DNA from 2 places in the Paenibacillus sp. GXUN7292 genome. Region 2 is predicted to be linked to the other one. Evidence: a T-box and tRNA genes for the amino acid it is inferred to sense, from the RefSeq annotation. Region 2 holds a T-box; the other holds one or more tRNA genes.
The links. The T-box of region 2 lies ahead of ACRRU2_RS21715 (arginine--tRNA ligase). A T-box ahead of a tRNA ligase gene usually reads a tRNA of that ligase, here a tRNA-Arg.
Positions count from the first base shown of each region.

Region 1 (3,413 bases), on a different contig from region 2:
GTTTTTTTCATATGTGCACAATAGTTCAGGAGGAGAACGAGTTGCTTAAACAAATGGAGCTAGTAAGGGTTGAACGAGATTTTCTAGGAGAAAAATCAGTTCCTGCGCAGGCCTATTACGGTGTTCAAACCTTGAGAGCCGTAGATAATTTTCCAATTACCGGATATCGTATTCATGAAGGATTAATTACTGCGATGGCGATGGTGAAAAAGGCTGCGGCGCTAGCTAATGTAGATACAAAGCAAATGAGCAAAGACACGGGAGAAGCTATTGCTCAGGCTGCTGAAGAAATTATTCAAGGTCGGTGGCATGAACAGTTTATCGTTGATCCGATTCAAGGGGGCGCTGGCACTTCAATTAATATGAATGCTAACGAAGTGATCGCCAATCGCGCAATCGAGCTTCTAGGCGGTCAAAAAGGCGATTATACGATCATTCATCCTAATAACCATGTTAATATGGCCCAATCGACGAATGACAGCTTTCCGACGGCTATTCATATAGCTATTTTATCATTAGTGGACAAGCTGCTTTTAACGATGGAGGAGCTGCATCAAACGTTCCAGCTTAAGGCCGGCCAGTTCGATTCTGTTATCAAAATGGGAAGGACTCACCTCCAGGATGCCGTGCCTATTCGTCTAGGACAGGAATTCGAGGCTTACAGCCGTGTATTAAACAGGGATATCAAAAGGATTGCCAAGACGAGAGACAACCTGCTGGAGGTCAATATGGGCGCTACAGCGGTTGGTACGGGGCTGAATGCTGAGCCTGCATATATTAAGCGAGTTGTTGAAATATTGGCTCAGATTAGCGGCTATCAGCTTAAAAATGCCGAGCACCTGCCTGATGCAACTCAAAATACGGATGCCTATACCGAGGTATCAGCTGCTTTAAAAATTTGTATGATAAATATGTCCAAGGTAGCAAATGACTTAAGATTAATGGCGTCGGGGCCGCGTACAGGCCTTGCAGAAATTAACTTGCCAGCGCGCCAGCCTGGCTCCTCAATTATGCCGGGCAAGATTAACCCTGTAATATGTGAGGCAGTAAATCAAGTGGCATTCCAAGTAATCGGTAATGATCATACGATTTCACTCGCTTCGGAAGCAGGACAATTTGAGCTTAATGTCATGGAACCGGTTATGGTATTTAACTTGCTGCAATCCCTGGATATAATGAATAATGTGTTCAAAGTATTCCGTACGCATTGCTTGGAAGGCATTGTCGCAAATGCAGAAACCTGCAAAAGCTATGTTGATAACAGCGTAGGCATCATTACAGCGCTTAACCCCTATCTGGGCTATCAGACTTCAGCAAAAATCGCATCGGAAGCGATAGCAACCGGTCGGCCTGTACGTGAGTTATGCCTAGAATATAAAGTGCTGACCGAGCAAGAGCTGGATGTGATTTTAGATGCATTCCAAATGACGCAGCCGGGCATATCTGGGAAGCAGCTGCTGAAATAAATGTGATAAGGAGAGGAGCAGGTGCTGTTGGTTTCTCTCCTTTTTGTTATTGGAAAATCTTTGTTGATAATTTCTTAAAAAAAGACTTGCATTTTCCCGAAAAACTTGGCATAATATTAATGTTAGCTCATCGCCTATTGGCTTTTGACTAACTTGCCAAATGTGCGCGTGTGGCGGAACTGGCAGACGCACCAGACTTAGGATCTGGCGTCTAACGACGTGGGGGTTCGACTCCCTTCACGCGCACCACTTCATAAATGACAGCTCTCAAACCTATCGGAATGAGAGTTTTTTATTTCTAAAATAAATCGATGAGGTGCTGTAGTTAATCTCAGTGTTTATTTCATGCTTTCGACGGAGCAACTAAATACCAGTAATTAAGCTTTAAAAAGTTATGATTTTGCTGATTTTGCTAAGTGTTTTTTCATGAATTCCTAGAAAATTTCAAGCTGGTAAAACTGTTGAAATTTTTTTTGAAAAAAATAATAAAAATAGTTGCAATTCATGCGTGAAGATGATATATTATTACTTGTCGCTACGATAATGAAATTGAAGCGAAACGTTATGCGGAAGTGGCTCAGCGGTAGAGCATCGCCTTGCCAAGGCGAGGGTCGCGGGTTCGATTCCCGTCTTCCGCTCCATAATGTGCGCCCTTAGCTCAGCTGGATAGAGCGTTTGACTACGAATCAAAAGGTCAGGAGTTCGAATCTCTTAGGGCGTGCCATTCTTTTCAGGATTTACTACGGGACGTAGCTCAGCTTGGTAGAGCACCTGGTTTGGGACCAGGGGGTCGCATGTTCAAATCGTGTCGTCCCGACCATTTATAAGATGCGGGTGTAGTTCAATGGTAGAACTTTAGCCTTCCAAGCTAATAGCGTGGGTTCGATTCCCATCACCCGCTCCATAATTACGGAGCTAACAAGCCTTGCACAGCAAGGCTTTTTTTGTTTTTATAATTCGACAAACTCTAAACTAATTAGTGCTCAGGGGGGAAACTAGAGAACAAATTACACTTACTTATTCCTAACTCCTGTTTCCATTAAGTCGAAAAATTTCTCAAGTTTTTTATCTACTTAAACCCGAAAGACCCCCTAATTCCTTAGGGGGTTAAACCTGGTTAAATCTGTTACGAACGTTCTCTTTCGCGGTTTCTTAATCCAAATAATCCCGCTAAGCCAAGCAATCCAAGCCAGCTCCAGTTAAAATTGCGATTGTTATCAACAGCGGTTGTACGATAGTTGTTTCCATCTAGTCCATAAGTGTTCATTCGGTCATTTGTTACATTGTTAGTTCTGTAATTGTTCTTGTTCATACGATCATTTGTTACATTGTTAGTTCTGTAATTGTTCGTGTTCGTTACGTCATTTGGAATAAAGCTGTTCAATGGTGTACCATCATTTTTTCTAACATTGGTTTGTTGAGTCATTTGGTCATTTGTCAGTGCATAGGCTGGGACAGACAGTAAAGATAACAATATCGCAAAGGCAAAGGCAATTGTGAAAAATTTTCTCATGCGTATTCTCCTTGTTTTTTATTTGGTACAAAGATAAGTTTCCCGTATTATAAATTGAATATTCAGTGGTTATTATTGTAAATCAGGATCATTGAGATTAAACATTTTTAAATTGTGTAGTTGTTCAGGCAGCGAAAAACGAAACGAATACTTTGCAACAATGGCAAACTCTGTTTGTGGAAGGAGTACTCACGCGCCAAAGCTAACTGCATTTTCTCAGTTTGTTGAGGAAACTTAATTGGAAAACTCTTGACGTGTATCGCATGAATGCAGAGGCTGGTATCAACCAGATCAACCAGCATATGTATTGCTTGTTGCCCTGTTTGCAAGGAATGTACAACTTCAATAGATGGTCAGTCGTTCCGCTATTTGGCGCAAAATCGCAGTTTTGAGGAGGTAAAGTGACAGTCGTTCCGCTATTGGCCAATAAATCG
Region 1 covers NZ_JBOZWO010000029.1:782-4,194, forward strand. The annotation lists gene aspA (aspartate ammonia-lyase) at 54-1,466, shown strand; tRNA gene ACRRU2_RS20360 (tRNA-Leu) at 1,631-1,715, shown strand; tRNA gene ACRRU2_RS20365 (tRNA-Gly) at 2,033-2,107, shown strand; tRNA gene ACRRU2_RS20370 (tRNA-Arg) at 2,114-2,190, shown strand; tRNA gene ACRRU2_RS20375 (tRNA-Pro) at 2,210-2,286, shown strand; tRNA gene ACRRU2_RS20380 (tRNA-Gly) at 2,297-2,370, shown strand; gene ACRRU2_RS20385 (WGxxGxxG family protein) at 2,593-2,979, opposite strand.
Region 1: it has a tRNA-Arg gene. The T-box ahead of ACRRU2_RS21715 (arginine--tRNA ligase) is inferred to sense a tRNA for this amino acid. The anticodon was not compared.

Region 2 (3,413 bases):
ACATCCGCCATTGTTTCTCTAAATAAGGCAGTAAGCCACAGACGTAAAGCCCTTTGCTCGCCCTTTGCTTTTAGGATCGGACAAATTGTGTAGAAGTTGTTGAAGGCAGAAGCAAGCTCATAAGCGTAATTGCATATTTGATTAGGTGAATAATCTCGGCAAGCCGTATAAAGTGTATCTTGCCAATGTGCAATTTGTCGAAGCAACGCATGCTCGGCTGTATCCAAATTCCAATTGCCCGATGGCTTAGAAAAGAATGGTTCTCCGGATTTAAGAAGAATTTGCGAAGCGCGAGCATGTGCATACATAAGATAAACGCCTGAATTCCCTGTTACCTCTGCCGCCTGCTTCATGTCGAATACAACCTCTGTGAGCAAGTTATACTTAAGCAATTGATAGCGAATCGCAGCTGCCGCAATCGCACTGCTGGCAAGTCCGCCATGAGCGGAACGTTTTTGATCGATGACTTTTTCCATATAGCTGAGCAGGTCTGCAATTTTGATGCCAATACCTTGTCTGCCGGACATCGCATAGGAGCTTTTCCCATCAGAGGTATCGATACCGAGCTCGCTTGCCGCATCCGGGCTTAACGAGACGACGCCATAGCTGACATGATGCAGCCGTTCGGCTTCTGTCTTATAGCCAAGTATCGCTAGTGCCTGTTTTACCATTTTCTGTGGATATTGCTGCCGATAATCAATAACATTTATGACGATTTCTGCTTTACCAAGAAAGGCCTCATCCCCGGACTGATTTGTTGTCCACAAGCCCTCAGAGAACGACTTATACTGGAAATCCTTTTCGAGCAAGCCAAATTTCCATAGGTGGTAGGCGATATCTTTGGCTGTATACGTAAGTATACCGTTGGAACGGATTAATACTTTATCTGCAACATGTTCTGCAGGAAGGGAGCCGTCTTCACTTTCCGCAGCTTCGTCCGTCTTCAGAACCCAGCATCCCGCAAGCTTCCCGTCGGTTATTTGTACAAAACTCTCAGTGTACTTTAACTTTTTAAATGCTGCCTCCCAAAAACCTTCGCGCACAATATTGCTTTCCCAGACTAATAGATCATAGGTAATGTTAAATTGCTGCATTTCTTCAATATGGTCACGTACAATCCGTTCTGCTGCAAGCAAGCCAATCCATGCAACAGGTCCTCCGCCTTTTTCCAGCTCATGGAGAACTTTAGCCCGCTGATCAAGCAAGGCAGGGTTTTGTTCGTAATTTTTATTGATTTCTGCGTATACATCCCAGCAATAGTCGCCGAATCGTCCATGCTTTTTCTGATGCTCGGTTTGAAGCAAGCCTACAACAGTATCTGCAAGCTGATTGCCTAAATCATCGATATAATTGTGAACCTCTACCTCAAGGCCGCCTCTTCTCAGCATCCGCACTAAAGTATCTCCAATGCATGCATTACGCAAATGTCCGATATGAGCTGATTTATTCGGATTAATAGAGGTATGCTCGATAATTACTTTTCCGCCGGCATGAGTCGGCAAGCTGAAAGAGCGGCCGCTCCACTCCTCCCAGTTGATCCTAACGTTAATAAAGCCAGGCTTTGCAACAGTTAAACTTTGAAATAAAGGCTCGCTTATTTGCTGCAGCTTTAGCTTTAATTGTTCAGCGATGCTGAGGGGCGATTGCCGCAAGGTTCGTGCCAGCTGCATAGCGATGTTTGATGAGTAGTCGCCATGCTCTATATAGGCAGGCTGCTCGATATAAAGATTGAGCTTAGAGATTTCATTAACAGGCAGACCTTGCTCGTCGAATAACGCTTGAACGGCCCGCTTTAAGTGATTCGCAATAATTATACTGATCATTGATAAGCCTCCTTTAAAATGTTAAATTCACAAAACAAAAAGCCCCGTCTCTAAATAAAGAGACGAAGGCTGTATGCTTTCGCGGTACCACTCTTGTTGTTGAACAGTGCGTTCAACCACTCGATCAGATAACGGTCTGTTGCCGGAATCTCCTACTTGCCATAATGCGCGCATGTTACGGCTTTTGTTCAGAGCTTCTTCTCCTAGGTGCGCTTCACTGGCTAATCATTGTACCGGCTTTCACCAACCCGGCTCGCTTTGACATGAGCTAGCAGTTACTGTCCTAATCACAGAATTTTAGTTTCCATGATTATATCAGAATTTTCTGAAAAAACAACCTGCAAAGACGGTTTTTTCTTGAATTATAAGAGTTTATAAGTTTTCACAATAAATTTGTTCTTATCATTCATCGGTAAACGCGCCTGTCCAAAGGACGGCGGAGCCGTTTATCCTTGTTAAATCCGACAAAAGGTCGATTCAAAACATGAACCCGCGTCGTATACAATTAGGAAAGTTGCCATTATCACGAAGATAGTCAGCAGTATAAGCTTATAGGAATGAGGCGGAGCAAATGAAAAAGTTACTGGAGCAAATAGAGCATTGGCACGAAGATGAAAGCTATGGACAAATTATTGAAGCTATTGAAGCTTTGCCTGAGCATGAGCGGGATTATGAACTGATTGGCCAATTAGCCAGAGCGCTAAATAACAGCCAGAGCTATGAAGAAGCGCTTCTGCAATTGCAGCTGATCGCTGCAGAAGGGGAGCAGGACGAGCGATGGCATTTTCGAGCAGGCTATGCTTATTTTCATCTGGCTCAATATGAGCAAGCGGCTAAAGCTTTTGAACAGGCAGACCAGCTGCAGCCGGAGGATGAGACAACAGAATGGTTTTTGTCTACTAGTCGCCGCAGGGCAACTAAGCAGCTGCGTGATCAGGAGCGAATGGAAAAAGCGAAGCAGGAAACCTTGACGCAAGGGAAGGCCAGAGAGGCGGCTGAACCGTTTGCTGGCTTTGATCTGACTGATTTTTGGGAAGATAGCGCCTACGCGCTTGAAACCTATGTATCTGAACCGCCTACAAATGAGCTAATCGCTTCTTTGGAGGAGGAGCTCGGTTACAAATTGCCCGAATCTTATATTTCATTGATGAGACAGCAAAATGGGGGTATTCCTGTGAATACTTGCTGCCCAACAGAAGAGAGAACGTCATGGTCTGAGGACCATGTAGCAATATCCGGCATAATGGGGATTGGCCGTGATAAGCCATATTCAATTGGCGGTGAATTTGGCAGCCGGTTTATGATTGAGGATTGGGGCTACCCTGATATTGGAGTCGTTATTTGCGACTGTCCTTCGGCGGGACATGATGTCATTATGCTGGATTATCGTCATTGCGGAAAAACAGGCGAGCCTGCTGTTGTTCACGTTGATCAAGAGGATGAATATGAGATTACTTTTCTGGCGCCTGATTTTGAGATGTTTATACGCGGGCTTGTACATGAAGACGTATATGACACGTCCGAGGAGGATAAGGTGGAAGATTTCCGTAAAGTCCGTGAAGGCGAGTTTTCTCAGCTTTTACAAGAGCT
Region 2 covers NZ_JBOZWO010000033.1:40,636-44,048, reverse strand. The annotation lists gene ACRRU2_RS21715 (arginine--tRNA ligase) at 1-1,823, opposite strand, end outside; T-box leader at 1,879-2,123, opposite strand; gene ACRRU2_RS21710 (SMI1/KNR4 family protein) at 2,395-3,413, shown strand, end outside.